DNA from 4 places in the Azoarcus sp. DD4 genome. Region 4 is predicted to be linked to each of the others. Evidence: predicted binding sites of a transcription regulator. Region 4 holds the regulator's gene; each other region holds the start of a gene.
The links. The regulator sigma-54, encoded in region 4, starts transcription at its own class of promoters, with help from an activator protein. The targets are predictions, from matches to a motif close to TGGCACGCTTNCTGCTNA.

Region 1: the regulator sigma-54 is predicted to act here: its motif matches at 5,783-5,800, upstream of CJ010_RS22840 (TorF family putative porin).
Region 2: the regulator sigma-54 is predicted to act here: its motif matches at 2,375-2,392, upstream of CJ010_RS22960 (GTP cyclohydrolase II).
Region 3: the regulator sigma-54 is predicted to act here: its motif matches at 2,492-2,509, upstream of CJ010_RS21540 (PEP-CTERM sorting domain-containing protein).

The regions. Positions count from the first base shown of each region.
Region 1 covers NZ_CP022958.1:4,930,152-4,937,875, forward strand. Annotated here, with positions in the region: gene CJ010_RS22810 (ABC transporter ATP-binding protein) at 1-717, shown strand, start outside; gene CJ010_RS22815 (ABC transporter ATP-binding protein) at 714-1,487, shown strand; gene CJ010_RS22820 (ABC transporter ATP-binding protein) at 1,477-2,211, shown strand; gene CJ010_RS22825 (multidrug effflux MFS transporter) at 2,590-3,804, opposite strand; partial or broken gene CJ010_RS22830 (YifB family Mg chelatase-like AAA ATPase) at 3,862-5,206, opposite strand; gene CJ010_RS22835 (accessory factor UbiK family protein) at 5,297-5,548, opposite strand; gene CJ010_RS22840 (TorF family putative porin) at 5,841-6,581, shown strand; gene glnK (P-II family nitrogen regulator) at 6,638-6,976, shown strand; gene CJ010_RS22850 (ammonium transporter) at 6,992-7,724, shown strand, end outside.
Region 2 covers NZ_CP022958.1:4,958,688-4,966,411, reverse strand. Annotated here, with positions in the region: gene CJ010_RS22965 (URC4/urg3 family protein) at 1-1,033, opposite strand, end outside; gene CJ010_RS22960 (GTP cyclohydrolase II) at 1,030-2,271, opposite strand; gene CJ010_RS22955 (TIGR00730 family Rossman fold protein) at 2,741-3,637, shown strand; gene CJ010_RS22950 (tetratricopeptide repeat-containing protein) at 3,660-5,069, opposite strand; gene CJ010_RS22945 (patatin-like phospholipase family protein) at 5,109-6,287, opposite strand; gene CJ010_RS22940 (hypothetical protein) at 6,349-6,948, opposite strand; gene CJ010_RS22935 (YdgA family protein) at 7,163-7,724, opposite strand, start outside.
Region 3 covers NZ_CP022958.1:4,647,958-4,655,681, reverse strand. Annotated here, with positions in the region: gene CJ010_RS21555 (carboxypeptidase M32) at 1-294, shown strand, start outside; gene leuE (leucine efflux protein LeuE) at 297-944, opposite strand; gene CJ010_RS21545 (acetyl-CoA hydrolase/transferase family protein) at 1,004-2,299, opposite strand; gene CJ010_RS21540 (PEP-CTERM sorting domain-containing protein) at 2,606-3,469, shown strand; gene CJ010_RS21535 (EAL domain-containing protein) at 3,516-6,062, opposite strand; gene CJ010_RS21530 (fructosamine kinase family protein) at 6,359-7,249, shown strand; gene yghU (glutathione-dependent disulfide-bond oxidoreductase) at 7,355-7,724, shown strand, end outside.
Region 4 covers NZ_CP022958.1:710,124-717,847, reverse strand. Annotated here, with positions in the region: gene recA (recombinase RecA) at 1-756, shown strand, start outside; gene recX (recombination regulator RecX) at 774-1,223, shown strand; gene lptB (LPS export ABC transporter ATP-binding protein) at 1,210-1,932, shown strand; gene CJ010_RS03425 (RNA polymerase factor sigma-54) at 1,945-3,402, shown strand; gene hpf (ribosome hibernation-promoting factor, HPF/YfiA family) at 3,416-3,739, shown strand; gene ptsN (PTS IIA-like nitrogen regulatory protein PtsN) at 3,876-4,361, shown strand; gene hprK (HPr(Ser) kinase/phosphatase) at 4,330-5,271, shown strand; gene ilvA (threonine ammonia-lyase, biosynthetic) at 5,399-6,919, shown strand; gene CJ010_RS03400 (ABC transporter substrate-binding protein) at 7,090-7,724, shown strand, end outside.

The sequences.
Region 1 (7,724 bases), 1.2 Mb from region 4:
GCCATCGTCACGCTGGGCTTCGGCGAGATCGTGCGCATCTTCATGCTCAACCTGAACTACCCGATCAACATCACCAACGGGCCGCAGGGCATCAACATGATCGACCCCGTCGTGCTGTTCGGCTGGGATCTGTCGCGTAACATCCAGGTGACCGAAAACTTCGCGATCAACTCGCTGTTCCTCTACTACTACTTCTTCCTCGCCTGCGTCGCCGGCTCCATCCTCTTCATCCGCCGCCTGCAGATCTCGCGCATCGGCCGTGCCTGGGCGGCGATGCGCGACGACGAACTCGCCGCCAAGGCGATCGGCATCAATACCCGCAACATGAAGCTGCTCGCATTCGCGCTCGGCGCCACCTTCGGCGGCGTCTCCGGCTGCCTGTTCGGGGCCTTCCAGGGCTTCGTCAGCCCGGAGAGCTTCAGCCTGATGGAATCGATCGCGGTGCTGACGATGGTGGTGTTCGGCGGCATGGGCAACATCGCGGGCGCGGTGATCGGCGCCTTCGTGCTCGCGCTGCTGCCGGAGATCCTGCGCCACATCGCGGTGCCGCTGCAGCAGGCGGTGTTCGGCCACGTGCTGCTCGACCCGGAAGTGCTGCGCATGCTGCTGCTGTCGCTGGCGATGATCCTGATGATGCTGCTGCGCCCGGCCGGCATGATCCCGGCGCGCGCCCGCTACGCCCACCCGGAGAACCTGCACCGCGGAGCCGCCAAATGATCACGCTGCTCGACGCCCGCAACATCGGCAAGCGCTTCGGCGGCCTGCAGGCGCTCACCGATGTGTCGCTCACCATCCGCAAGGGCGAGGTCTATGGACTGATCGGCCCCAACGGCGCCGGCAAGACCACCTTCTTCAACGTGCTGACCGGCGCCTACACCGCGGACGGCGGCGAGTTCGTCTTCAACGGCAGCGAGCTGCCCGCCGGCAAGCCGCACAAGGTGGTCGGCCGCGGCATCGCCCGTACCTTCCAGAACATCCGGCTGTTCCGCGAACTCACCGCGCTGGAGAACGTCATGGCCGGCCACCACATCCGCACCAAGGCCGGCGTGTGGGGCATCCTCACCCAGAACCGTTTCACCCGCGAGGAGGAACGCCTGACCACCGAGCGCGCCTACGAGATGCTGCGCTATGTCGGTATCGAGCGCTTCGCCGACACCGTGTCGCGCAACCTGTCCTACGGCGACCAGCGCCGGCTGGAGATCGCCCGCGCGCTCGCCACCGAACCGCAGCTGCTGGCGCTGGACGAACCGGCCGCCGGCATGAACGCCACCGAAACCGGCCAGCTCAAGCACCTGATCGAGCAGATCCGCAGCGACGGCGTCACCGTGCTGCTGATCGAGCACGACGTGAAACTGGTGATGGGCCTGTGCGACCGCGTCGCGGTACTCGATTTCGGCCGCAAGATCGCCGAGGACGTACCCGCCGAAGTGCAGAAGAACGAAGCGGTGATCGCCGCCTACCTCGGTGGAGGCAAGCATGCACACTAGTCCGGCAGCGCCGCTGCTGCAGTTGAAGGGTCTGCAGATCGCCTACGGCGGCATCCAGGCGGTCAAGGGCATAGACCTCGAACTCCACACCGGCGAGCTCGTCTGCCTGATCGGCGCCAACGGCGCCGGCAAGACCACCACGCTCAATGCGGTGGCCGGCGTATTGCCGGTGGCGGGCGGCGACATCCATTACGCCGGCGAACGCCTCAACGCCGTACCGGCACACAAGCGCCTGCGCCGCGGCATCGCCCTGGTGCCGGAAGGACGCGGCATCTTCACCCGGCTGACTGTCGAAGAGAACCTGCGCATGGGCGCCTACACCCGCAAGGACAAGGACGGCATCGAGGCCGACCTCGAAAAGGTCTATGCGATGCTGCCGCGGGTCAAGGAACGCCTGCCGCAGGTGGCCGGCACCCTGTCCGGCGGCGAGCAGCAGATGGTGGCGATCGGCCGCGCCCTGCTGTCGCGGCCCCGGCTGCTGCTGCTCGACGAACCGTCGATGGGGCTGGCGCCGCTGGTGGTGGAGAAGATCTTCGAGGTGGTGCAGTCGGTGGCCCGGGAAGGCGTGACCATCCTGCTGGTCGAACAGAACGCCAACCTCGCGCTGGAGTTCGCCCAGCGCGGCTACGTGATGGAATCCGGCAAGATCACGCTGACCGGCAGCGGCAACGAGCTGCTCGCCAACACCAAGGTGCGCGCCGCCTACCTCGGCGAAGCGGCCTGATCGCGCCGCACACTGGCGAGGGAAAAACCCCCACGCTCCCCGCTACGCGGATCGCCGCCCCCCAGGGGGGTGCTTTTGGCCTTGGGACGGCCCGGCGGCCGAAACGAAGCACCCCCACGCTCCCCGCTACGCGGATCGCTGCCCCCCAGGGGGGCGCTTTTGGCCTTGGGACGGCCCGGCGGCCAAAACGAAGAACCCCCACGCTCCCCGCTACGCGGATCGCTGCCCCCCAGGGGGGCGCTTTTGGCCTTGGGACGGCCCGGCGGCCGAAACGAAGCACCCCCACGCTCCCCGCTACGCGGATCGCTGCCCCCCAGGGGGGCGCTTTTGGCCTTGGGACGGCCCGGCGGCCGAAACGAAGCACCCCCACGCTCCCCGCTACGCGGATCGCTGCCCCCCAGGGGGGCGCTTTTGGCCTTGGGACGGCCCGGCGGCCAAAAAGGTCATCAGCGACAGCGACAGGAACAGGCTCATGCCGGTCGCCAGCCCGAGCACGCTGCCCCACATCGCCGGTGCGATCAACCCGGCGGTCACCGCATTCAGTCCGACCTGCACGAAGCTCTGGCAGCTCGACACCATGCCCCGCCGCTCGGGGAAGTGGTTTAGCGCCAGCAGCGAGAAGGCCGGCATCGCCAACGCCATGCCGAAGGTGAACAGCGGCAGCGGTACCACCGACCACGGCAAACCGGCCGGCAGCAGCACAGCGCACAGCACGTTGGCAGCCGCGGCGGCCAGCATGATGGCAAAGCCCACCGCGATGCAGCGGCGCGGCGACCAGCGCCCCGCCATCCTGCCCGACAGCACCGAGCCCAGCATCATGCCGCCCACCGTCGGGATGAAGAGCCAGCCGAACTCGCCGTAACCCAGCCCGAGGTGGGTCATCACGAACACCGGCGCCGACAGCACGTAGATGAAGAAGGCGTTGAAGTTGAGCGCCCCGGCCCCGGCAATCAACAGGAAGGCGGGGTGCGTCAGCACCTTGCCGTAGGCCCGGGCGAGTCCGACCGGATGCAGCGGCTGGCGTGCCTCGCGCGGCAAGGTTTCGGGCAAGTAACGCCAGCACATCCAGGTCAGCGCCGCGCCGAACAGCGCCAGGAAGAAGAAGATCGAGCGCCAGCCGGCGAGCGCCAGCAGCCCCCCGCCCACGATGGGCGCCAGTGCCGGCGCCACCGCGAAGATGGTCATGACCCGCGACATCAAGCGCTGGGCGTGGGCGCCATCATAGACGTCGCGCACCACGGCCCGCCCCACCACCATGCCGGCACCGCCGCACAGGCCCTGCAGCGCACGCCCCAGCCACAGCCACTCGATCGACTGCGCCAGCGCACACAGCACCGAGGCCACGGAGAAGATGACCGTCGACGCGATCAGTACCGCACGGCGGCCGAAGCGGTCGGACAGTGCGCCGTGCCACAGCACCATGACGGCAAAGGTGCTCATGTAGGCGGTCAGCGTCTGCTGCACCTCGATCTGGGTGGCGCCGAGCGCCGCCGCCATGGCAGGAAAGGCCGGCAGGTAGGCGTCGATCGCGAACGGGCCGATCGCGGCCAGGGCGGCGAGGATAATCGCCAGCCAGGGAGAAGTCGAAGGCATTGTTGTTGTTGAGGGTCGGGTTCGTCGGGGCAAAGCGGCACGCCCCTGGCGCACCCGTCAGCCCGCGTCCAGGCTGCGACGGTACTGGATCGCTTCCGCGATGTGCACCACGCCGGGCCGCTCGGCTCCGGCCAGGTCGGCCAGCGTGCGCGCCACTCTGAGCACCCGATGATACGCCCGCGCCGAGAGATTCAGCCTGTCCATCGCCTGCGCGAGCAGGCGGGCACCCGCCTCGTCCGGCTGCGCCAGCGTGGCAACCCGGGCCGGGTCCAGCCGCGCATTGGGAACGCCCTGCCGCGCCAGCTGGATCGCCCGTGCGGCTTCGACCCGCGCCCGCACCACCGCGCTCGATTCGCCCGCCTCAGCGCCGAGCAGATCCGCATGCGGCAGCGCCGGCACCTCGACAGTGAGGTCGACGCGATCGAGCAGCGGGCCGGACAGACGGGCACGGTAGCGCGCCAACTGCTCCGGACTGCAGCGGCAGGCCTTGTGCGGGTGGCCGTGGTAGCCGCAGGGACAGGGATTCATCGCGGCAACGAGCTGGAAACGGGCAGGAAACTCCACCCGCCGCCGGGCGCGCGCCACCGTCACCGAACCGGTTTCCAGCGGTTCGCGCAGCGCCTCCAGCACGCGGCGTTCGAACTCCGGCAGCTCGTCGAGGAACAGCACGCCGTGGTGGGCCATCGAGATTTCACCGGGACGCGGATTGGCGCCGCCGCCGACCAGCGCCGCGGCGGATGCCGAATGGTGGGGTGCGCGGAACGGCCGCCGGCCCCAGCGACTGGCGTCGAAGCCACCCTCCAGCGAGTGGATGGCCGCGCTTTCCAGCGCCTCGGTTTCACTCATCGCCGGCAGCAGGCCGGGCAGGCGCTGCGCCAGCATCGACTTGCCGGTGCCGGGTGGCCCGAACATCAGCAGCGAGTGCCCACCCGCGGCCGCCACCTCCAGCGCCCGGCGCCAGCGCAGCCTCGTCGGCATTCGCCCGCGGCAGGACGAGCGCATGGCCGGCACGCGCCGCAGCCAGCGCTGCCGCCAGCACGCCGCGCACCGCGCGCAGCCCGCCGTTGAGCGAGAGTTCGCCGCAGAATTCGCAGCCGGCGAGATCGGCGGCATCGATCTGGCCGGACGCGGCGAGGATGCCGATGGCGATCGGCAGGTCGAAGCGGCCGCCCTCCTTGGGCAGATCCGCCGGCGCGAGATTGACGGTGATACGGCGCTGCGGGAATTCGAACTGGGAGGTGACGATGGCGGCGCGCACGCGGTCACGCGCCTCGCGCACCTCGGTATCGGGCAGGCCGACCAGATTGAAGGCCGGCAGGCCGTTGGCCAGATGAACCTCGACCGTCACCTCGGGCGCGTTCAGTCCATCGAGCGCACGGGCGCGAACCAAGGCGAGCGACATGGGATCTCCGGGCCGGAAAGCCGGCGAGTGTAACGGAGATCCTGAATATGCCAAAAAGATATTGCAGCTGGCGGGCCGAAGCCCGTAGCATCAGGCCTCGTCGCGCTTGCCGCGGTCGGCTTCGAGTGCGGCGACGCGTGCTTCGAGCTCGACGAGACGCTGTCGGGCCTGGGCGAGGATCTCGCGCTGCACCTCGAATTCCTCCCGCGTCACCAGGTCGAGGCGGCTGAAGGCACTGCCCAGCACGGCGCGTATGTTCTTTTCGATATCGCGCGCCGGACTGTTGGCGGCGAGTTCGGAGAGTTTCGCCCCGATTTCATCGAGGAAGCGTGGAGTCGTCATGGCCGCAATTGCTTTTGGATGCAGGGAATGGCGGGAATTTTACCATGCGGGCCGGGCGCAGCCGCCCAGCTTGGTGCAGTGGCTTCCTTTGGTGCTTACCCGACAAAAAAATGCACCAATTTAGTGCCTGAAAATGGTGCATGCCATTCATCTGCCTGGAAAATCACCGCGGCAACCCCGGAACGGTGACGCGCCCTCCCCGCACGCCCAGCAACCGTGCGGCTTTCGGGAAGCTGGCACGGACCATGCATTGGATGCGCTGCCAAAACACCATGCGTACCAGGAGATATCTATGCGCAAGAGCATCCTCGCTACCGCCCTCGTCGCCGTGCTGCCGTTCGTGGGTTCCGCCCACGCGGAGGAGACCAGCCCGATCGTGGCCAACGTCGGCCTCGTGTCCGACTATGCCTACCGCGGCATCAGCCAGACCGACGAAAAGCCTGCCCTCCAGGGCGGCTTCGACTATGCACACGACAGCGGCCTCTATGTCGGCGTGTGGGGCTCGAACGTCTCCTGGCTGAGCGACCTCGAGCGCGGCACCGATGAAAACTCGGGCAACAGCCTGGAACTGGACGTCTACGCCGGTTACAAGCACAGCTTCGGCGACTTCGGCATCGACGTGGGCCTGCTCCAGTACGTCTACCCGGGCGAATTCGATTCCGGCTGGCGCTCGACCATCGGCCTGAAGAACCCGAACACGCTCGAGGGCTATGTCGGCTTCTCCTGGAAATTCCTGTCCTTCAAGTACTCCCACGCCTTCACCAACCTGTTCGGCGCGGACGATTCCAAAGGCAGCCAGTACTTCGACCTGACCGCCGCCTACGAGGTGGTCGACAACCTGACCCTGTCCGCCCACTACGGACACCAGGCCATCACCGGCCCGGCCAAGTCCTACAGCGACTGGAAGGTCGGCGCCACCTACAACCTCAGCGGCGTTGCCATCGGCCTGCACTACGTCGATACCGACATGAAAGACAAGAGCGACTATGACGCCGACGCACGCTACATCCTGTCCGTCAGCAAGTCGTTCTGATTGCGATCGCCGGTAACGGAGCACTCCAGGCTCCGGCCGAGTAAATGGAGAACCTCATGAAGTTCATCACAGCCATCATCAAGCCCTTCAAGCTCGACGAGGTGCGGGAAGCCCTTTCCGCGATCGGCGTGCAGGGCATCACCGTCACCGAGGTCAAGGGCTTCGGTCGCCAGAAGGGCCACACCGAGCTCTATCGCGGCGCCGAATACGTCGTCGACTTCCTGCCCAAGGTGAAGATCGAAGCGGCCATCCGCGACGATCTGCTCGACCAGGCCATCGAGGCCATCGAGAAATCCGCCTCCACCGGCAAGATCGGTGACGGCAAGATCTTCGTTTTCGATCTGGAGCAGGCGATCCGCATCCGCACCGGCGAAACCGGGGCCGACGCGCTGTAAGGGAGAATTCAGAAAATGAAAAAACTATTTGCGATTCTGCTGACGGCGCTGACCGTCGGCTTTGCGGGCGGCGTTATCGCCCAGGAAAACACGGCGGCGCCGACTGCGCCCGCCGCTGTGGAAGCGCCGGCGGCTGCTGAAGCCGCTCCGGCCGCTGCCGAAGCCCCGGCCGCCGCGGCCGAGGAAGTCGTCGCCACGGTCAACAAGGGCGACGTCGCCTGGATCATGACCGCCACCCTGCTCGTCCTGTTCATGGCCCTGCCCGGCCTGGCACTGTTCTACGGCGGCCTGGTGCGCTCGAAGAACATGCTGTCGGTGCTGATGCAGGTGATGGTGGTGTTCTCGCTGATCGCCGTGCTGTGGGCCTTCTACGGCTACAGCCTGGCCTTCACCGAGGCCAGCCCCTTCATCGGCTCGCTCGACAAGCTGTTCCTGTCCGGGGTCAGCAACACCACCCTCGCAGACACCTTCAGCGCCGACGCGAAGCTGCCCGAGTACGCCTTCATCGCCTTCCAGGCCACCTTCGCCGGCATCACCTGCGCGCTGATCGTCGGCTCCTTCGCCGAACGCATCAAGTTCTCGGCGGTGCTGCTGTTCTCGGTGATCTGGTTCACCTTCTGCTACCTGCCGATCTGCCACATGGTGTGGGGCCCGGGCGGCTTCCTGCTGGGTGACGGCGCGCTCGACTTCGCCGGCGGTACCGTGGTGCACATCAACGCCGGCGTGGCTGGCCTGGTGGGCTCCTACA
Region 2 (7,724 bases), 1.2 Mb from region 4:
CGGCGATCACGCCGAAATCGAGCAGTAGGCCGCCGTTGCGGTATTCCGGCAGGCCGGTGAGGGTGTCCACGCCGGTGATGCGGAAACCGGCCTGCTGCAGCGGTTCGAGCAGCGAGTAGGCGAGCCACTGGGTGAGCTTGTGGAATGGCAGCAGGTCGCCGCCCGCATCCACCGCGCTGGCGGCGAGTGCCGGGTGGCGCCAGCAGTCGCCGAGCGATACGCCGTCCAGCGCGATGCGGCCCGGCCATACCGGGCCGAGCGCGCGCAGCAGCAGGGCGAGCAACTCGCCGGCGTCTATCGCACCGTCGCTGCTGCGGGCAGCGAGGTAATCGACGATGTTGCCCAGCCGTGCCGGCCGGCCGAACACGGCGGGCGTCGCCGCGATCACCTCGCCCAGCCGGCGCAGCAGCGCGGCGCGGCCGTCGAGGCCAACCAGCGGGTTGGCCGGGCTGGCCTGGAAGGCGGCGGCGAGGGTGGCGGTGTCCAGCCGCGCCAGCGCGGCGGCGTCGCAGCGCAGCGGCAGCGCCGGGTCGGCCGACAGGGTGCCGGCGGTGAATAGTTCGAAGCTCGCCACCCCCAGTCCTTCGGAGCGCGCCAGCGTGAGGTCGTGGGCGGCGTCGCGGTAGCGCCAGCCGGCGCCGGCGCCGGCATCCAGCAGCACGCTGGGGATCACCAGATCGAAGGCGACGCGGGCACGCTCCAGCGGCGCGCCATCCAGCCCAGCGGCCCCGGCAAGGGCTGTCCAGCGGTCGATGCCGCCGGCTTCGAAGTGGCGCCAGCGGCTGTGGTAGGGCACGGCGAGGTCGGGATAGTCGCGGCGTATGGTGTCGGCGACGTAGGCCGCGGCGGCGGGCAATTGTTCCGGGTGCCAGCTGAACAGCGGCGAGCGGCCGGCCTCGACGTGGCGCATCACCGCTGCGCAGCGCGCCCGCACCGCCTGGGCGTTGAGCAGTGCGGCGGCCGGGTGGTCGTCAGCGACCGGGGTGTGCCAGCCGGCGGCCGCGGCGGGCGGATTGGCAGTGGCGAGCGTCATTCGTGCAGCCCCCGGCCCTTGGCCAGCGCGAGTTCGGCCTCGGCCGGCGGCGCGTCGGCGCTGAAGTAGCCGGCGGCGACCTTGGCGTCGATCTCGACGCGGGCGTCGGCCGGGATCAGCGCGTCGGGGATCGCGACCCGCTCCACGACCTCGATGCCGGCCGCGGTGAGGGCGCCGTGCTTCATGTTGCTCATCGACGCCCAGCGGTCGATGCGGCGTATGCCGAGCCAGTGGAAGACGTCGGGCATCAGCTCCTGGAAGCGCATGTCCTGCACGCCGGCGACGCATTCGGTGCGCTCGAAGTAGGTTTCGGCGCGGTCGCCGCCCTTCTGGCGCTTCCTCGCGTTGTACACCAGGAACTTGGTGACCTCGCCGAGCGCACGGCCTTCCTTGCGGTTGTACACCACCAGGCCGACGCCGCCCTGCTGCGCCATCTCGATGCAGACCTCGATGCCGTGGGCGAGGTAGGGGCGGCAGGTGCAGATGTCGGAGCCGAACACGTCGGAGCCGTTGCATTCGTCGTGCACCCGGCAGGCGACCTTGGTTTCCGGCTGGCCGAGCTTGTCCACGTCGCCGAAGAAGTAGAGCGTCATGCCGCCGATGGGCGGCAGGAAGACCTTGAGGTCGGGCCGCGTCACCAGCTCGGGGAACATCCCGGCAGTCTGCTCGAAGAGCGCCCGGCGCAGGTCGGTTTCCTTGATGCCGAAGCGCTCGGCGATGCCCGGCAGGTACCACACCGGGTCGATCGCCGCCTTGGTCACGCGCACGTCGCCGTTGGCGGCCAGCACCTCGCCGTCGGCCTTCAGCCGGCCGGCGACGATCGCGGCCTGCAGTTCGGGCATGTTGATATGGGCGGTGGTCACCGCGATGCTCGGGCGGATGTCCATGCCGGCGGCGATCAGGTGGGCGAACTCCTCCGCCACCCGGTGGCCCCAGGGATCGAGCGACACGATCTTGCCCGGGTCGGCCCATTGCGGATGGGGGCCGATGCGTGCGGCCGGCGCGGTGTTGGTCAGGTCGGGGCGATGATCGCGGTGCAGTTGCCCGGCGGCCACCGCCAGCGCGCGGTACACCGAATAGGAGCCGGAATGGGTGCCGATGGCGTTGCGCTGCGCCGGCTGGGTGAGGCTGGCGATCAGCGGGCCGCGTTCGCGTGCGGTGGCGGCTCCCCAGTCTATTCCCGGCGCCAGGCCCGGTTTGCGGCGGGCATGGGAGGTAAGCATGATGTGCGATGCCATGGCGAACTCCTCGAACGGATGCAGGACGATCCGCGACGCGTGTTCACAGGCCGATGTTCCGGTGGTGTCCCGCTGCGCCGACCACGATAGCTTCACCCTGTGGCGAGCGAGATCCATGCCACGGTCGCGGCCGGCCTTTGCCGCGTTCTGCGGGTTGCAGCGCACCGGAATGGGGCGCTTGCGCTTGCCGCCCGCCGCGGCGTGTGCGCGCGTGGTGCGCTGAAACATCGCCCGTGCAGCATGCAGTGGGCGCCGCGAAGCCGGGGCGCGGCAAGCGCCGGCCGCGGGCGGGTGTGTGTTGCGTCACGGCGGCGCCATTGTTTTCGGCTCCGCGTGCGGAGCGCGCCGCGTCCCTGTACTGTCCAATCCTGCGTGAGCGCCGCCGATGGCATCGGCCTTGCAGAGAGATGATGCGGGCGGGAGACGTCCGGCCGGGGTCACACTTCAATTTCAGAGAGCGAGCGAAATGATGGATACCAACAAGCTCAAGGTCCGCAATTTTCCTTCCGCGCATGACGAAGCGGTCGCGCCCAAGCCTGCCACGCCCTACGACGGCCCCGGCAGCTCCTTCCGCATGGCCTTTACCGACAACGAGTTCCTGCTGCGCGACGAGCTGCGTCCGGTGCGGCTGCAGCTGGAACTGATGAAACCCGAACTGATCCAGCAGGACCAGGGTGTTGCCTCGACCATCGTCGTGTTCGGCAGCGCCCGCTTCAAACCCAGGGACGTGGCCGAGACCATGCTGGCCGATGCCGCGGCCAGCGGCGACGAGGCGGCGATCGCCCGGGCCGAGCGCACCCTGCGGATGTCGCACTACTACGAGCAGGCACGCCGCTTCGGCGAACTGGTCACGCGCGAATCCGATGCGCTCGGCGAGCCGGTGATCATTTCCACCGGCGGCGGCCCGGGCATCATGGAGGCCGGCAACCGCGGCGCCTACGAGGCCGGCGGGCGCAGCATGGGCATGAACATCTACCTGCCCTTCGAGGAGGCGCCCAATCCCTACATCACGCCCGAGCTGTGCTTCCAGTTTCACTACTTCGCCATCCGCAAGATGCACTTCCTGATGCGGGCGGTGGCGCTGGTGAGTTTCCCCGGCGGTTTCGGCACGCTGGACGAACTCTTCGAGGCGATGACGCTGACGCAGACGCGCAAGATCCGCCGCCGGCCCATCATCCTGTTCGGGCGCGAGTTCTGGGAGCGCCTGATCAACTTCGACGTGCTGGTGGAGGACGGCGTGATCAGTCCGGAAGACCTCGACCTGTTCCAGTACGTGGAAACCGCCGAGGAAGCCTGGGAGGCGATCAAGCTGGCCTACCGCATCGACGATCCCAAACTCACCGCCCGCCAGCTCAAGACGGTGTGAGTACGCCGCCGGCGCCGGCCGTTCAGGGCCGGCGTGCGGCGATGTCGGTCAGCAGGCTGCGCAGCAGGGCGCCTTGCTCCAGCCGGGTGGTCTGCATCCATTCCGCCACGGGCAGCGCGCGCGCCTCGGCGTCGAGCTGGGTCGCCCGGGCTTCGTCACCGAGGCCGACCGCCGCCTCCCACAGGATGGCGAGCTGCCAGTAGCGCGCCGCGGTCGCGCCCTCGTCGCGACATCGCGGCGCATCCATGGCGCCCGCATCGGCGGCGCGGCGCAGCAGTTCCCCGCGGATGCGCCGCGCCTGGACCAGGTCGGCGGTGGCTTCGTCGTGTGCGGCGCCATCGCCCCGGCGCAGCGCTTCGAGCGCCCGCACGTCGAACAGGAAGGCGAGGTTGATGCCGTTGTAGCCGTCCTGGCGCAGGAAGTAGCCGCGCTCGTAGGCGTTGATCGCCTCGTCCAGATCGGCCGGCTGGCGGTGCGCGTCCCACAGCCGCTTGTGAACCGCGCCCCACAGGCCGAGGGTTTCCGGATCGTTGGTGGTGGCCGGACCGAGTTCCAGCAGGATGCTGCGCGCCGCCTGCAATGCGGCTTCGGTCGTCGGTTGGCGCGATTTGTAGGTGGCGAAGGCGAGCTGCTGCAGCACGAAGGGATCGTTGGGGCGCTGCACCCGCACTTGTTCGAGCAGCATGCGCGCGGTGGCGAAGTCGCTCGGCTGGCCCGGCGGCGGATTGATGCAGGCGCGCGCCGCCTCGAGCAGGGCCTTGGCGGTGGGCGGCACGGCTTCCGGCGCGGCGGGAGGCGGAAGCGGCGAGCCCGGCAGCGGTACAGCCGGAGCTGGCGGCGGCGATGGCGGTGAGGCGAAGGGATCGGCCCCGGCTGGCGGCGGTGGGCTGCCGACCGGCTCCCGCGCGTCCGCCATGCGCGGCACCCCCCGCGGGGCGGGTTGCGGCGGCTGCAGTTCGGGCAGGAAGGTGTAGACCGGGCTGTCGGTGGCGTTGCCGGCGAGCAGTGCTTCGATCGCCTGCTGCAGTTCGGTGCGGAAGCGCTTGGCTTCCTTGTAGCCGACCTCTTCACCCAGATGGCGATAGCGGCGGATGGCGATGTGGCTGACGTCGAAGGGATTGCGGAACTGCTCCTCGGCGACGATCAGCGTGGCGCGCGGACGCAGGCCGTAGCGCACGCCGAGCTCGAAGGCGGCATTGACGTTGTAGGTGGAGAGATCGGCGATGACGAGGTCGGCCTCCAGCAGCATTTCGTACATCGGTTTGTCTATGGTGCCGCTGTGCACGATCTCGTCGGCGCGGACGCAGTCGAGCCCGGCCGCTTCCACCGCCTCGCGGATGATTTCGTAGGAGGCGTCGAGGTCGAGGATGCGGCCGTCGGTGTAGTCGGTCTTCTTGCCGAAGCCCTGGATCACGAAGCAGGTGCCCTTCATCGCTCGCCCCTCCGGAATGGCGCGGAACCCGGGTGGGCCTCAGGCGAAGCCCCGCAGGTGGTCGATGCTCACATGCGCTTCGGCATAGGTGCGGCCGACACGCTGGATGTCGTCGATGTGGGCGATGGAATCCAGCTGCTGCACGTGCTCCGCGGCAACGTCGGCCAGGCCGAGCGCGTCCAGGCCGGCGCGGCTGACGTCGGGGTCGTAGCGGACGTAACCGAACAGCTTGGTGCCGGTCCAGTTGGGCGCGCTGCCCGGCGTCATCACCATGTCGCCGAACTCGCGGTCGATGGCGGCGCCGTGGCGGCATTCGCCCAGGCTGCGGCAGGCCATGTCCCAGCCCGCGGAGGCGGCGTTCATCAAGGCCGACGGGATGTTCTTCGCATGGTCGAGCAGCCATTCGTCGTCGGCGCCGAGGCTGGGGCGGGCCTTGGCGGCGCTGCCGGTGCCGACCGAGACGATCATCAGCTTGTCCGCTCCGGTTTCCCAGTTGATCGCGTAGGGCCGGGTAGTCGCCATCTGGAAGGCGAGGAAGGCCGGGTTGTTGTAGGTGGTGACGCCGCCGTCGACGAAGACGAAGCGGTATTCGTCCGGCGTGCCCTCGGCGAAGGTCACCACCTCGGGCGGGAAGAAGGTGGGCGCGGCGGTGCTGGCGCGCACCAGCTGCCACAGCGGCAGGCGCAGGTTGCAGTCCTTGCGGGCGGGTTGGTTGTAGCGGGCGAAGGGATTGTTGGAGATCGGCCACGGCGAATCGGTACTGTGGTTGCGCATCACCAGCATCAGCAGGGTTTGCAGGCGGGCCGCGCCGAGCGTGGCATGGGCTTCGGCGGCTGCCGGCGTGTGCCCGAGCGCGCGGTCGAACTCGGTGCGCAGCTTGGCGGCGAGCGGCTCGTCCTCGTAGCTGTAGCGCAGGCGCTTGAAGAGCGAGGCCTTGTCGAACATCTGGGCGCCGCTGTCGATGTAGAAGCTGCGGATGCGGTCCATTTCCATGCCGCTGGCGATGCAGGTGGCGATCACCGCGCCGGTGCTGGTGCCGCAGACGAAGTCGAACCAGTCGGCCAGCACCAGGTCGGGCTTGTCCAGCCGCTTGCGCAGCGCCGCTTCCAGCCGGGCGAGGATTTCCACGCTGATCAGGCCAAGGATGCCGCCGCCGTCGCAGGCGAGGATCTTCTTGGGGCCGGGCTGCTGGATGCGGTCTATCAGGGGCTGGTTCATGCTGGCCTCCGTGTGGGTAGGGCGCGGGTCCGGTGCGGAATCGGCAGCTGTCCCCGCCTGTTCAGGGCGGGATGCGTATCACCTCGCCGCCGCGCCGCCGGGTTTCGGCCACCATGTGCGCGGTGCCGCCGGCGCCGTCGCCGCCTTCACCATTCCACAGGCAGACCAGTTTGAGCCGGTCGGCGCCCCAGGCGAGCGCGGTATCGAGCAGCCACAGGTTGCAGCGTTCGAAGGGGTTGGTGACAGCGGCGTCGCTGCCGCCGGCCGCCGGCTCCCGTGTCATGACGCGCGGCGGACGGTCGAGGCGGGCGCGCACGGCGTAGAAGCGCTCGCGCCAGTGTTCGCCGTGGGCGGCGGGCAGCACCGAGCGGCGCACGAATTCATCGACTTCGAAGGGCAGCAGCAGTTGCATGCGGACGCCGCGCTGAAGCGCGGCTTCGGCGAACAGCAGGTCGGCGCCGGCGGCGCCCTGGGTGTAGCCGATGTCGGCCGGCCCGGCGCCGAGCGCATCGAGCGCCTCGGCGATGCGGGCGGCGGCGTGCGCTTCGCGCGCCGGCGGAAAGCGGGGCGCCGGGCGATCCGGTGCGTCCATGATGTGGCCGCTGAACAGGAAGACCTGGCGTGGATGGAGGGGCGAGGGCGGGTGGTCGGAGACGGACATCGGCGCGGGGCTCCCGGTGGGGCGTCGGTCCGCGCCGCTGCGGGCGGGGCCGGGTCTCGTCTGAGTGTAGAAGATGGCGGCGGCTTATGGCAGCCGAGAACGGGTGAGCGCCGCTGCGTGCGGACCGGCAGCCCCGCGCTGCCGGCCGGCATGCCGTCGCCCGCGCCTTGCACGCGGGCGAGCTGGCGGACGCGGGGCGTCCGCCGGGAAAGCCTTATTCGGCTTCCATTTCGTCCAGCATTTCCACGTCTTCTTCGGTCATGTCGTGATCGTGCTCATGCTCGCCGCCGCCGGCGAGTTCGCCGAGCGCCAGCGGGTTGAAGGGCTTGCCGTTGATGGTGAGCTGGCCCTGGCGGAACACCAGCGCGGACTTCACCAGGCCAGCTTCCTGGGTGACATAGCCCTGCGCGGTGAGGCCGGCGAGCTGCTGGTTGAAGCGCGCGGCCTTGCGTGCCCCGACCTCTCCGTCGCCCTGCCAGGCGGTGAGCAGGCCGAGCGGCAGCGCGGCTTCGCCGCTGGCGTCGACCTTGCCGATCAGGGCGAAGGCGTTGGAGTAGTCCTCCGGCTTGATGTCGGCCAGCTTGATGCGCGCGGCGACGCGGGCTTCGCCGTGCGGGCTGTTGAAGCTGATGCGGTCGAGGCTGATCTCCGGCGAGTGCGACAGCAGCTCCATTGCCGGCCCGCTCAGCGCGCTCAGCGCCGCACCGGCAGCGTCGCCGGTGGAGGCCAGGGTGGGGTCGCCCGAGACCTTCATCAGTTCGCGGTAGAGCTTGGCG
Region 3 (7,724 bases), 1.5 Mb from region 4:
TGCCTGCAGGATGTGCACTGGACCGACGGCGCCTTCGGCTACTTCCCGAGCTACACCCTGGGCGCGATGTACGCCGCGCAGTGGTTCGCCGCTCTGCGCCGGGCTCGGCCCGAGCTGGATGCGTACATCGCGCAGGGCGATTTCGCTCCGGTGTTCGGCTGGCTGAACGACAACATCTGGTCGCAGGCCAGCCGCTGGGAGACGCCGGAACTGGTGCGGCGCGCCAGCGGCGAGGCGCTCAACCCGGCGTATTTCCGCGCCCACCTCGAGGCGCGCTATCTGGGCGAAGGCTAGCCTCAGCCCAGGGTCGCGTTGGCGAGCTTGGCACCGAAGCCGATGAAGAGCCCGCCGACGCTGCCGGAGGCCGCTGCGGCCAGCCGCTGCCGGCGGCGGAACAGCGCGGCCAGACGGACGCCGCCGAAGATCAGCGCCGACAGGTAGGCGGCGCTGCAGACCTGCACGATCACGCCGAGGATCAGGAAGGTGAGCGCGGGCCAGGCGTAGCCGGGGTCGACGAACTGCACGAAGAAAGACACGAAGAACAGGATGGCCTTCGGGTTCAGCAGGCTGATCAGCAGCGCGGTGCGGAAGGGGCGGGCGGCGTCCACCGGGCGTGGCGCGGCTTCTGCGGCGGCCGGTCGGCGCCAGCCGGCGACCGCCGCGCGCAGCAGGCCGACGCCCAGCCACGCCAGATAGGCCGCACCAGCGTATTTCACCGCCATGAACAGCGCCGGCGTGGTGTGCAGCAGCGAGGCCATGCCGGTGGCCGACAGCAGCATCAGCACGGTGTCGCCGACGAAGATGCCGCAGGCGCCGCGATAGCCGGCGGCGATGCCGTGGCGCGAGGCCACCGACATCACGTAGAGTGAATTCGGCCCCGGCAGCAGCACGATGACGATGGTGCCGAGGATGAAGGTCAGCGGATCGGTGATGCCGTAGAACATGGTTGCGCCCGCAGTGGTCTGGCCAGCAAGAGCGTGAGTCTACTGCGGGCGCGGCGCGCTTACATCAGCTTGATGCGGCGGGCCTGCTCGCGCAGCTCGGCGCGGAAGTCCGGGTGGGCGATCGCGATCAGCGCCTCGGCGCGCTGCTTGGCGCTCTTGCCGCGCAGCTGGGCCACGCCGTACTCGGTGACGACGTAGTTGATGTCGTTCTTGCCGGTGGTGACGTGGGTGCCGGGGGTGAGCGTGGGCACGATGCGCGAGATGGTGTCGTCCTTGGCGGTGGAGGGCAGCACGATGAAGGCCTTGCCGCCCTTGGAGCGGTTGGCCGCGCGCACGAAGTCCACCTGACCGCCGGTGCCGGAATAGGGCGCCGAACCCAGGCTTTCCGAGCCGCACTGGCCGAGCAGGTCGATCTGCAGCGTGGCGTTGATCGCGCACAGGTTGTCGTTGCGGGCGGCGATGTAGGGGTCGTTGGTGAAATCGACCGGGTGCATCTCCAGTGCCGGATTGCGGTGCAGGTGGCGGTAGAGCTTGCGCGAGCCGAGCGCGAAGGTCGCCACCATCTTGCCGGGCATGAAGTTCTTGCGGCGGTTGTTCACCGCGCCGGATTCGATCAGCGACAGGATGCCGTCGCCGATCATCTCGGTGTGGATGCCGAGGTCGTGCTTGTGCTGCAGCTGCATCACCACCGCGTCGGGAATGCCGCCGTAGCCGATCTGCAGCGTGGCGCCGTCGTCGATGAGGTCGGCAACGTACTTGCCGATGGCCTCCTGCACCGGGCCGATCTTGGGCAGACCGACCTCGAACAGCTCTTCCTCGCTCTCCACCAGGCCGGACACCTGCGAGATGTGCACATGGCAGTCGCCGTAGGCGAAGGGCACGTTCGGATTCACCTCGAGCAGGATCACCCGCGCCTTCTTCACCGCCGCCATGGTGTAGTCCGGCGCCAGCGATAGCGCGAAGTAGCCGTGCTCGTCCATCGGCGAGGCCATCGACACCACCACGTCGGCGGGGGTGAGGCCGCGGTCGATCAGCATCGGCAGCTCGGAGAAGTAGTTGGGCACGAAATCCACCCAGCCTTCCTGGCCGCCGGCGCGCGAGGCGCCGCCGAAGAAGTAGGCGGTGTGGCGGACGTTGGCGCGCGTCGCCGGGTCGTAATAGGCGTATTTGCGCAGCGGCAGGATCTGGCTGACGACGATGTCCTTGAGCGTACTGCGGCGCTCGGACAGCGCGTGCAGCAGCGTTGGCGGTTCGCCCACGCCGGTGGGCACCACCACGGTGTCGCCGTCGCGGATCAGGCCGGCCGCGTCGGCTGCGTTCATGCGTTTCTGGGCGTACTGGTCTTGCGGATTCATCCTCTTCCTCTCCGTGCTTATAGATGTTCTGTATTGACGGATAAGGATTATACGTAGCTTCCATACCAGTGCGTATGGAGTCAGATCAAAGTCATGGTTTGTTGTCGGAATTCTTTACATGCTGCGTCGCCGCAGTGGCACTTGTTCGATCAATTTCTCTTATCCATTTGCTTACAAAGAGAAAATATTTTCAGGCATGCCGTTTGCTTTCGTTCGCCCTCGGAATTTGTTGTTGCTATGAAAAAAGTAATAAGCAGATCGTTAAATTTATCGCGAAGAACTTTTTCACACTTCGCAAGGAAAAACATGAACCTGAAGAAGACCATGCTTGCGGCATCGACGGCCGCGATGATCCTCGGTGCGGCGCTCCCTGGCACTGCGAGCGCGGCGGCGTGCAGCGTGTCCGACGTGCAGGTGACCAGCGTCGGTCAGTTCAGCAGCACCAGCGCCGATGCCACCATGACCACGTACAACATCGCGCCGATGGACGCGGCGGCATGCGCCGGTGGTTACGACGGTAACGACATGCCCAAGCCGTCGATCAATCTGGGTTATGCCGGCGATGGCCTGCTCAACGGCGCCTTGCAGACGCGTACCGGCGAGGATCTCTTCCCCGGCGGCGCCTTCATCACCGACGAGTACCCGACCAGCGACCTGCGCGGCGACGGCACGGCGGACGATCCGGGCTGGGTCATGCTCGGCCGTATCGACCTCAACCGGGACGGCACCGGCACCTTCGTGCCGGAAGCGGTGGGCGGTGATACCAGCATCGTGCTGGCCAGCTTCTTCACCGTGACCAGCAACGGCGACGGCACCGGCACCTGGGCCTTCACGCCGGATGCGGCGGTCGCGTCGCGCACCGAAGCCCTGTTCGGGAAGAACTACTTCGACCAGTTCGCACTGGTCTTCAAGCAGGCCAGGGAGTTCGCGGCCTACGACTTCACCGCCGCGCAGTTCGGTGTTGCGCACCCGTCGGTCGACGTGCCGATCTTCCACTTCGGCGGCACTTTCGACATCTCCAAGACGCTGGGCCGCGGCCTGTCCCACGTCAGCCTGTGGGCGCGCGACCCCGCCAGCCTCAACACCGTGCCCGAACCCGGTGTCCTCGGGCTGCTCGGCCTGGCCGCGCTCGGCCTGGCCGGCGTTCGTCGCCGCTTCGCGTCGCGCTGAGCCGCGGCAGGCGGACAGCCCGGCGCCCGCCGCGGCTGTCCGGCCATCAGAGCGCGTGCAGTTGCAGCCAGCGTTCGAGCTCGGCTGCGGGGAGCGGCGGCGAGAACAGGTAGCCCTGGGCCACGTGGTAGCCCTGGTCCTTCAGTAGCTGGCGCTGCAGGCCGTCTTCCACCCCTTCGGCGACCACCGTGAGGCGCAGGCTTTCGCCGATGCGGATGACGGCGCTGGTCAGCGCGCGGGTGGCCTCATCGCTTTCCAGATCGCGCACGAAGCTCTTGTCCAGTTTCAGCTCGCTCACCGGCAGGCGGCGCAGGTAGCCAAGGCTGGAATAGCCGGTGCCGAAATCGTCCATGGCCAGGCGTACGCCCTGGGCGTGCACTTCGCCTATCGTCTTCATGGTGCTGGGGTTGGTGTCCATCAGTACGCTCTCGGTGATTTCCACCGTGAGGTCGGACGGGGCGAGCGCGTTGGCCGCCAGCGTGGCGGCGATCGTCTGCGGCAGCTCCAGATTGTGGAAGTTGGTGGGCGACAGGTTCACCGATACCGATGGCACGGCCAACCCGCGGCGGCGCCAGTCGGCAAGCTGGCGGCAGGCTTCGCGCAGGGCCCAGTTGCTGAGTTCGCCTATCAGCCCGCATTCCTCGGCCAGCGGAATGAAGCGGATCGGCGGGATGTTGCCGATCTGCGGATGCGTCCACCGCGCCAGCGCTTCCACGCCGTAGAGACGGCCGTCCTTGAGGTCGACCTGCGGCTGATAGTGCAGGTGCAGCTGCTCCTTGAGCAAGGCTTCGCGCAGCGCGGCCTCGAGGGCGAGGCGCTCCTGCGCGAGCACGTTCATCTCGTTGCTGAAGAAGCTGAAACGCCCGCGGCCGCTGCTCTTCGCCTGGTACATGGCGAGGTCGGCGCGGTGCAGCAGGGTGTCCATGTCGCGGCCGTTCTCGGGGAACAGGGCGATGCCCACGCTGGCCGAGGGCGTCAGCGAGATCTCGCCCAGGCGGCAGGGTGCCGACAGTGCCGTCTGCAACTGCTCGACCATGTCGGTGGCGCGCGTGGCGTCGCACTGGGTGAGGACGACCACGAATTCGTCGCCGGACAGGCGGCCGACGATGTCGGATTCGCGCACCTCGGCCTGCAGCCGGGCGGTGACCGTGCGCAGCAGTTCGTCACCGGCGGGATGGCCAAGGGAATCGTTCACCTGCTTGAAACGGTCGAGGTCGATGAAGAGGACGGCCAGGCCTTCGTGCGCATGGTTGGCGCGGGCGATCGCCTGGTCGGCCTGGACCTGGAGCAGGCTGCGGTTGGGCAGGCCGGTGAGTCCGTCGTAGAAGGCCAGCTGGCGGATGCGCGCCCGCGCCGCTTCGCGTTCGAGCGCGAGGGCACACAGATGCACGCTCACCTCCACCAGCTGCCTGTGCAGCGCGGTGGGGCCGCGGTGGTCGCGGTAGTAGAAGGCGAAGGTGCCGACCACGCGGCCGTCGCTGCCCTTGATCGGGCTGGACCAGCAGGCGACCAGCCCCAGCGGCAGCACCAGCTGCTTGTAATCCGCCCACAACGGATCGGTGGCGATGTCGGTTACCAGCACCGGCTCGCCACGAAAGGCGGCCGTGCCGCAGGAGCCGGCAACCGGTCCGATGGCGGCGCCGTCGAGCGCGCGCGAGTAGCTTTCCGGCAGGCGGGGCGCGGCCAGCGGGTGCAGCCGGCCGTCTTCATCGACCTGGAGTATGGTGGCGATCACTTCCGGCGCGATGCGCTCGACCTCACGGCAGATCAGCGTCATCACGTCGAAGAGGGGTTCTTCCCGCACCATCGCGGCGAGCACCTTGTGCTGCAGCACCTCGTGCATCTTGGTGTGGGTGATGTCGGTCAGCACCGTCACCGTATTGGTCAGCTTGCCGCCAGCGTCGATGACGGGGGTGATCAGCATCGAGCACCACTGCGGCCGGTTGTCCTTGTCGCAGACCAGTTCGTCGGAGCGGAAGCTGCGCCCGGCGGCGAGCTGGGCGTCGATGTCGTCGAAATGATTGCGCGGGCAGTGGGGCGAGGCGAACAGCAGTTCGCGGGGGGTGTGGCCGACCGCCTCGGCGGCGCTCCAGCCGAACTGGCGGGTAAAGCCGCTGTTCGCATGCACGATGCGTGCGGCCGCGTCGGTGATGATGACTGCGCTGTCGGCCTCGTTGAGGCCGAGCGACAGCAGGCGCTGCGCCTCGCGCCACTGACGTTGCTCGGTGACGTCCCGCACAAAAAAGGTATGGAGCGATTGCGCTGGCAGGGCCAGCCGCAGAACCGACAGCGCGCCCCACGCTGTCGTGCCGTCGGGGCGCACTATCGGCATCTCCAGCGGTTTGCCCGTCAGCGCGTCCAGGGCCGCCGCCATGTCGGCTGCCGGCACGCCGCCGTGAGGGGCGAGCAGGTCGTCGGGCAGCAGCTGCGCGACCGGCTGGCCGATGACGCTCTCGCGGGCCCGGCCCCACAGGCGTTCCGCGGCGGCATTGAAGTGCGATACCCGATGGCTGCCATCCACCATCACGACCGCGTCCGTCGTCTGTTCGAGGGTGTGGGCCAGTATCAGCGCTGCGTCCTGGGTATGGGTCATGGGTCGGCCGTCCTGCTGGGGATAAAGGCCCGGTCCGCCCGTTTCGGCGATACCCGAACCGCATGGCGGCTATGGTGCGCCGGAACGTCGGCGGCGTCACCTGCCAGGATCGGTCCGTGGGCGAGAGCCGCCGGCAGGGCTACGGCGTTGCCGCCGCCTGTTCCGGGTCTTGCCCGGGCGCTGTGCGAAGGGGGATGATGCGGCCGATTCCGACCGGCTGCTCGCGGTCGACACCCATCAATCGAACCACGGCGGAACGCCATGCACACACGAACCGGAGTCCTGCGGTGGAACAGATGCCAAGCTTGAGTGCCGGGCTCGGGCACGCTCTCGCGGCCACCAGCGGCATCGATTTCTCCGGCGCCGAGCTGCGGGCCATCGGTGGCGGCTGCATCCATCGCGCTTTCGAGGTTCTCGCCGGCGGTCGGCCCTACTTTCTCAAGCTGAATGCAGCGGCGGCGCTGCCGATGTTCGAGGCCGAAGCCGACGGCCTGGCCGCGCTGGCCGGCTGTGAGGCTTTCCGCGTGCCGCGCGTGCTGGGCTGCGGCAGCGCGGGCGACGAAGCCTTTCTGCTGCTCGAACACCTGAACCTGCGTCCGCTGGCGAGCGCCGAGGACGGACAGCGCTTCGGGCGCGCGCTGGCGCAGTTGCATCGCGATGCCGGCGAGCAATTCGGCTGGGCGCGCGACAACTTCATCGGCGCGAACCCGCAGACTAATGCCGTGCACGACGGCTGGGCGCGCTTCTTCGTCGACTGCCGGCTGCGGCCGCAACTGCGGATGGCGCGCGCCAGGGGTTACGGCGGCGCGCTGGGGCGGGACGCCGACCAGCTGCTGGAGCGCGTGCCGGCGATGTTCCTCGAATACTGCTCGCGCCCCAGCCTGCTGCACGGCGACCTGTGGAACGGCAACGCGGCGATGGATGCCGAGGGCAGGCCGGTGATCTTCGATCCGGCGGTCTATCGCGGCGACCGCGAAACCGACCTGGCGATGAGCGAACTCTTCGGCGGCTTTCCGGCGGCCTTCTATGCCGCCTACCGGACGGCCTGGCCCCTGGCCGAGGGGTACGAGCAGCGCAAGACGCTCTACAACCTCTACCACGTGCTCAACCACCTGAACCTCTTCGGCCGCGCCTACCTCGGGCAGGCAGAGCGGATGCTGCGCACGCTGGCGGACGAACTGCGCTGACTGACCGCGGGCCGCCGCCGTGCAACCGGCTGCGGGCGTGGCGGTCTGAGGACGACGCGGGCGCGCGCTTGCCGCCGGCCAACCGACACATGAGGACAGCAAACGATGAGCGAAGCGAGCTACACGCCCCCCAGGGTCTGGCAATGGGAAGCACCGAGCGGCGGTGCGTTCGCCAACATCAACCGGCCGGTCGCCGGCGCCACCCATGACGAGGCGCTGCCGGTGGGGCGGCATCCGCTGCAGCTCTACTCGCTGGCGACGCCCAACGGCGCCAAGGTCGCCATCCTGCTGGAAGAGCTGCTGGCGGCGGGGTTTGAAGGCGCGGAGTACGACGCCTGGCTGATCCGCATCAACCAGGGCGACCAGTTCGGCAGCGGCTTCGTCGAGGTGAATCCCAATTCCAAGATCCCTGCGCTGGTGGACCGCAGCACCAGCCCGCCGCAGCGCGTCTTCGAATCCGGCGCCATCCTGCTCT
Region 4 (7,724 bases):
GACGCCGAGCACGCGCTCGACGTCGGCTATGCCGAAAAGCTCGGCGTGAACATCACCGACCTGCTGATCTCGCAGCCTGACACCGGCGAACAGGCGCTCGAAATCGCCGACATGCTGGTGCGCTCGGGCGGTGTCGACGTCGTCGTCATCGACTCGGTCGCCGCGCTCACGCCCAAGGCCGAAATCGAAGGCGAGATGGGCGACCAGCTGCCCGGCCTGCAGGCCCGCCTGATGAGCCAGGCGCTGCGCAAGCTCACCGCCAACATCAAGCGCACCAACACCCTGGTGATCTTCATCAACCAGATCCGCATGAAGATCGGTGTGATGTTCGGCAACCCGGAAACCACCACCGGCGGCAACGCGCTCAAGTTCTACGCCTCGGTGCGCATGGACATCCGCCGCACCGGCACGATCAAGCGCGGCGACGAAGTGGTCGGCTCGGAAACCAAGGTCAAGGTCGTCAAGAACAAGGTGTCGCCGCCGTTCAAGGAAGCGCACTTCGACATCCTCTACGGCGAAGGCGTGTCGCGCGAGGGTGAGATCATCGACCTCGGCGTGGATCACAAGATCGTCGACAAGTCCGGCGCCTGGTACGCCTACAACGGCGACAAGATCGGCCAGGGCAAGGACAACGCTCGCGAATTCCTGCGCGCCAACCCGGCACTGGCGCGCGAGATCGAGAACAAGGTCCGCGTCGCCCTCGGCCTCAAGGAAATGCCGGTCGACGGCATCCTGCCGGCGGCGGCCGAGGCCTGACTTCGGGTCACACGACCATGGGCGAACCCAGCCTGCGCGAACGAGCGATCCGCCATCTGGCGCGGCGGGAGCATTCCCGCAGCGAACTGGCGCGCAAGCTGGCCGCCCACGGCGATGCGGAGGAAGTGGACGAAGTACTCGGTCGGATGAGCGAACTCGGCCTGCTCTCCGACACCCGCTTCGCCGGCGCCTGGGTGCGCGGCAAGGCCGGACGTTTCGGCGCCGCCCGCCTGCGCCGCGAACTCACCCGGCGCGGCGTCGCCGCCGAGACGATAGACGAGGCACTGGCCGCCGAGTGCGGCGATTCCGAACTCGATCGCGCCCGCGCGGTGTGGCAGGCGAAGTTCGGCAGCGCCCCGGGCGATGCACGCAAATGGGCGCGACAGGCCCGCTTCCTGCAAAGCCGGGGCTTCGCTTCCGACCTGATCCGCAAAATACTGAAAGAAAGCCCCGATGAGTCTGCTTAAGGTCACCGGACTTCAAAAGCGCTACAAGGCGCGCACCGTGGTGCACGACGTCGGCTTCGAAGTCGACGCGGGCGAGGTCGTCGGCCTGCTCGGCCCCAACGGCGCCGGCAAGACCACCTGTTTCTACATGATCGTCGGTCTGGTGCGGGCCGATGGCGGCGAGATCCTGCTCGAAGACGCCCGCCTCACCCACCTGCCCATCCACGAACGCGCCCGCCTCGGCCTGTCCTACCTGCCACAGGAAATGAGCGTGTTCCGCAAGCTCACGGTGGCGGAGAACATCCAGGCGGTGCTCGAACTGCGCGGCCTCGACAGCGGCCGCGTGGCAGAGCGCCTGGAAGAACTGCTCGAGGAACTCGGCATCGCCCACCTGCGCAACAGCACCGCGATTTCACTGTCCGGTGGCGAGCGCCGCCGCTGCGAGATCGCGCGCGCGCTCGCCACCGATCCGCGTCTAATCCTGCTCGACGAACCCTTCGCCGGTGTCGACCCCATTGCGGTGCTCGACATCCAGAAGATCATCCGCTTCCTCAAGGAACGCGGCATCGGTGTGCTGATCACCGACCACAACGTGCGCGAAACCCTGGGCATCTGCGACCGCGCCGCCATCATCAGCGAAGGGCGCGTCCTGGCCAGTGGCCAGCCGCGGGAAATCATCGACAACGAGCAAGTCCGCCAGGTATATCTCGGCGAGCACTTCCGTCTCTGACCGCCGCCCACCATGAAGCCCACGCTACAACTCAAGCTCTCCCAGCACCTCACGCTGACGCCGCAGCTGCAGCAGTCCATCAAGCTGCTGCAGCTCTCCACGCTGGAGCTCAACACCGAGATCGAGCGCTTCCTGCTCGAGAACCCGATGCTGGAGCGCGAGGAGCCCGACGGCGGTCACGATTTCCAGGCTTCGATCGCGCCCTCCGGTGCCACCCAGAGCACGTCGACCGGCGATGGCCCCGGCGATGCGGCTCCCGAGCACGAACCACGCTCCGAGAACAGCGACTCCGCCAGCTTCGAGGAAGGCATGGACTGGTCGGGCAGCGGCAGCGGTTCGAGCGGCAACCGCGACGATGACGACGACGTCGACTTCCAGGAATTCCAGGCTGCCGGCATCTCGCTGCGCGACCATCTCGACCAGCAAGTCGCCCTGTCGCCGCTGTCCGACCGTGATCGCTCCCTGGTGCGCTTTCTGATCGAGGCACTGGACGACGACGGCTACCTACACCAGGAGCTCGAAGAACTGCTCGAACTCCTGCCGCCGGAGCTCGACGTCGAACTCGACGACCTGAGCATCGCATTGCGCCACGTGCAGAGCCTGGAGCCCGCCGGCATAGGCGCACGCACCCCGCAGGAATGCCTGGCGCTGCAACTGCAGGCGATGCCGGCCAACCCGGTGCGCAACTTGGCGCTGGAAATCGTCAGCCAGCATCTCGAACTGCTCGCCGAGCGCAATTTCGCCAAGCTCAAGAAGCTCACCGGCTGCGACGACGACGCCCTGCGCGCGGCCCATGCCCTGATCTGCCGCCTGGACCCGCATCCGGGCGCCCAGCACTCGGTGGAAGAAACCCGCTACGTGCTGCCCGACGTGGTGGTCCGCAAGCAGCGCGGCCGCTGGACGGTGCAGCTCAACCCCGAGGCGATGCCGCGCCTGCGCATCAACCAGCTCTACGCCAGCATCCTGCAGCAGAACCGCGGCCAGGGCGGCGGCCTGACCAGCCAGTTGCAGGAGGCGCGCTGGCTGATCAAGAACGTGCAGCAGCGCTTCGACACCATCCTGCGCGTCTCCCAGGCCATCGTTGACCAGCAGCGGCAGTTCTTCGATCATGGGGAGGTGGCGATGCGGCCGCTCACGCTCAGGGAGATCGCGGACCAGCTCGAATTGCACGAATCCACTGTGTCGCGCGTCACCACGCAGAAGTTCATGGCGACCCCGCGCGGCGTGTTCGAACTCAAGTATTTCTTCGGCAGCCATGTCGCCACCGACACCGGTGGCGCGGCCTCTTCCACGGCGATTCGCGCGCTGATTCGCCAGCTGGTCGATGCCGAGGACAGGAAAAAACCCCTGTCCGACGCCAGGATTGCCGAATTATTGGGCCAGCAGGGTATCGTGGTGGCAAGGCGTACCATCGCCAAGTACCGCGAGTCACTCAATATCCCGCCGGTCAGTCTGCGCAAAACGATCTGAAAGAGGAGTCATCATGAATCTCAACATCACCGGGCATCACGTCGAAGTCACGCCGGCCATCCGCGAATACGTGATGACGAAGCTGGACCGCGTCATCGCTCATTTCGACAACGTCACCAGCGTGAACGTGATTCTCTCGGTGGAGAAGCTGAAGCAAAAAGCCGAGGTCACCGTACACGTGCGCGGCAAGGACATCTACGTCGAGAGCGACGATGCCAACCTCTACGCCGCCATCGACAGCATGACCGACAAGCTCGATCGCCAGGTGCAGAAGTACAAGCAGAAGGTGGCCGATCACAACCACGACGCGCTCAAGCACCAAAGCCCCGAAGCGTGATCTTTTCATTACGTCGTCCGATCTAGGGTGTGGGTATAATCCGCGCGTTTTCACGACGCGCCTGCCCGCACCCCCGATCGCCAGACCGCCATCCCGCGGTGCCAGCGTCGCCGGCGCCGCGCAAGCTTTCCAGCGCATGAGCCTGATAGCCCAACTCCTGCCACTCTCCAACGTGGTGGTCGACCTCGATGCCAGCAGCAAGAAGCGGGTTTTCGAGCATGCCGGCCTGCTGTTCGAAAACAATCAGGGCATTGCCCGCAGCACTGTATTCGACAGTCTGTTCTCCCGCGAACGACTCGGCTCCACCGGTCTGGGCCAGGGCATCGCCATTCCGCATGGCCGCATCAAGGGCCTGAAGGAAGCCGCGGGCGCCTTCCTGCGCCTGTCGACGCCGGTGCAGTTCGACGCCCCCGACGGTCGTCCGGTCAACCTGCTGTTCGTCCTGCTGGTACCGGAACAGGCCAACGAGGCCCATCTGCAATTACTCTCGGAACTGGCGCAGATGTTCAGCGAGCGCGCTTTCCGCGAGCAGTTGCTGAACGCCCCCGACGCCGCCTCCATCCACGCGCTGTTCGCCAACTGGGGGCCCGATGCGGCAGACCAGCGTCGCGCGGCTGTATGAGGATCAAGGCCAGCGGCTGCAGCTGACCCACGTCAGCGGACCGCTCGATGCGGTGCTCTCCGTTGCCGAGGAACGCATCTGGCCGGCCGACCTCGTCGGCCACCTCAACCTGATCCACCCCACCCGGCTGCAGATCCTCGGCGCCGCCGAACTCGAATGGGCGCGCCGCCAGTCGCGCGAGAAAGTCGCCCACCACCTCAACGGCATCCTGTCGGCACGGCCACCGGCCATCATCATCGCCGACGGCTGCGAGACGCCGAACATCGTGCACGGCGTGTGCAACGCGCACAACGTCGCGCTGTTCTCCACGCCCCACCCTTCGGCCAGCGTCATCGACCAGCTGCGCCTCTACCTGTCGCGCCAGCTCGCCGAGAAGATCTCGCTGCACGGCGTGTTCATGGACGTGCTCGGGATCGGCGTGTTCATCACCGGCAACTCCGGTGCCGGCAAGTCGGAGCTGGCGCTGGAGCTGATCTCGCGCGGCCACGGCCTGGTGGCCGACGACATCGTCGAATTCTCGCGCATCGCGCCGACGGTGCTCGAAGGCCGCTGCCCCGAGTTGCTGAAGGATTTCATCGAAGTCCGCGGCCTCGGCATCCTCAATATCCGCACCATCTTCGGCGAGACCGCCTGCCGGCGGAAGATGCGCCTGCGGCTGATCTGTCACCTCGAGCGGCGCCAGCCCGGCCAGGACGATCCCAACCGGTTGCCGGTCCAGCAGGAAGTGCAGAACATCCTCGGCGTGCCGACACCGCGCGTCACGCTGCCGGTCGCCGCCGGCCGCAACCTCGCGGTGCTGCTCGAAGCGGCGGTGCGCTCCACCATCCTGCAGCTGCGCGGGGTCGATTCCACCCAGGAATTCATCGATCGCCAGAGCCGGATGCTGCACGGCGACGGCGACACGCCCTGAGCGCCTCGGCCGCCTGACACGAAACGTCCCCGAGGGGTGGCAGCATGCTCGAGACGGCCCGGCGCCCTTGCCGCAGCGCGGCGTCGGCTGCTAACCTCGTCCCCTTTGCCGCCCGACGCCGCCCGCCATGACCCCCGCCGCCCCCGATTACCTGGAACGCATCCTCAACGCCCAAGTCTATGATCTTGCGGTGGAAACGCCACTGGATCTGGCGACCAACCTGTCGGCGCGCTGCGGCAACCGGATCTACCTGAAGCGCGAGGACATGCAGCCGGTGTTCAGCTTCAAGCTGCGCGGCGCCTACAACAAGATGGCCCAACTTTCGCCGCAGGCACTCAAACGCGGCGTGATCTGCGCCTCCGCCGGCAACCACGCCCAGGGTGTCGCGCTGTCGGCTCAAAAGCTGGGCGTGCGAGCAGTGATCGTAATGCCGACCACCACCCCGCAGATCAAGATCGACGCAGTCCGCAATCGCGGCGGCGAGGTGGTGCTGGCGGGCGAATCCTACTCCGATGCATACGCCCATGCGCTGGAGCTCGAGCAGGCGGAGAAACTCACCTTCGTCCATCCCTATGACGATCCGGACGTGATCGCCGGCCAGGGCACGATAGGCATGGAGATCCTCCGCGCCCACCCCAAACCCATCCACGCCATCTTCTGTGCGGTCGGCGGCGGCGGCCTGATCGCCGGCATCGCCGCCTATGTGAAGCGCCTGCGGCCGGAAACCCGCATCATCGGCGTCGAGTCGGACGGCGCCGAGGCGATGACGCAGTCGCTCGCCCGCGGCGAGCGCGTCACCCTCGACCAGGTCGCACTGTTTGCCGACGGCACCGCCGTCAAGCAGGTCGGCTCCGAGACCTTCCGTCTCTGCCAGCAGTATGTCGACGAGATGATCGTGGTCGACAACGATGCCATCTGCGCCGCGATCAAGGACGTCTTCGAGGATACCCGCTCCATCCTCGAGCCGTCCGGCGCACTCGCGATCGCAGGCGCCAAGGAGTACGCCAAGCGCCACCAGCTGCACGACCAGCACCTGGTCGCCGTCGCGTCCGGCGCCAACATGAACTTCGACCGCCTGCGCTTCGTCGCCGAACGCGCCGAACTCGGCGAGCAGCGCGAGGCGGTGCTGGCGGTCACCATCCCGGAACAGCCCGGCTCGTTCCGCAAGTTCATCAACGTGCTGGGCAACCGCGACATCACCGAGTTCAACTATCGCTACGCTGACGCCGAACGCGCCCATATCTTCGTCGGCGTCAGCGTACGCAGCCGCGAGGAAGCAAGCCGCCTGGTCGACATGCTCGGCGAGCACGATCTGCCGGCCATCGACCTCACCGACGACGAACTCGCCAAGTCCCACGTCCGCTACATGGTCGGCGGGCGGGCGCCGCAGGTCGCGAACGAACTGGTGTACCGCTTCATCTTTCCCGAGCGGCCTGGCGCCCTGCTCAACTTCCTGTCCAACCTCCGCTCGGACTGGAACATCAGCATGTTCCATTATCGCAACCACGGCGCCGACTTCGGCCGCGTGCTGGTGGGCATGCAGGTACCACCGGAAGACAAGTCCGCCTTCGAGGCATTCCTCGAGCGCCTGGGTTACGAATACGCGGCAGAGACCGCCAATCCGGCGTACCGGATGTTTCTCGGCTGAACGTGAGCTTTTCCTCGTCGAGGCAGCAGATGCGGCCTTGATTCAATTGAGCTTATGTAATAATGACCCGACCTTATCGGCGGCATTAGCGATGCTGCGCCGGCTATTGATCCAGACGATATGAGCCCGATTCCATCAAGACGGGCTTAACTATTACTTTCGAATTATTCATGCGCCCGTTCGCCCGCCTCGCACTGAGTCTGTTTTGCAGCCTGATGCTGCTCCACGGCGCCACTGCGGCGGAGCCGGCCAGCAGGCTGGACCGCATTGTCGGCGAGCGCCTGCTCAAGGTCTGCGTCTGGCCGGACTATTACGGCATTTCCTATCGCAACCCGCGCACGCAGGAGCTGACCGGCATCGACATCGACCTGGCACGCGAGCTGGCACGCGATCTCGGCGTCCGCGTCGAGTTCATCGACAGCTCCTTCGCCAGCCTCATCGGCGATGTTCTCGGCGACCGTTGCGATGTGGCGATGTTTGCCATCGGCATCACCGCCCAGCGCGCAGAAAAGCTGCGCTTCACCTCGCCGCACCTCGCGAGCGACATCTACGCCATCACCACCCGCAGCAACCGCCGCATCCGCAGCTGGGACGACATCGACCAGCCCGGCGTCGTCGTCGCGGTCGCGAAGGGCACGCTGCACGAGCCGGTGATGCGGGAGAAACTGCGCCATGCGCAATTGCAGGTGCTCGCCTCGCCGCATGCGCGCGAACAGGAAGTGGAATCCGGCCGTGCCGACGTGTTCATGACCGACTTCCCCTACAGCCGCCGCATGCTCGACAACGCCGACTGGGCACGGCTGGT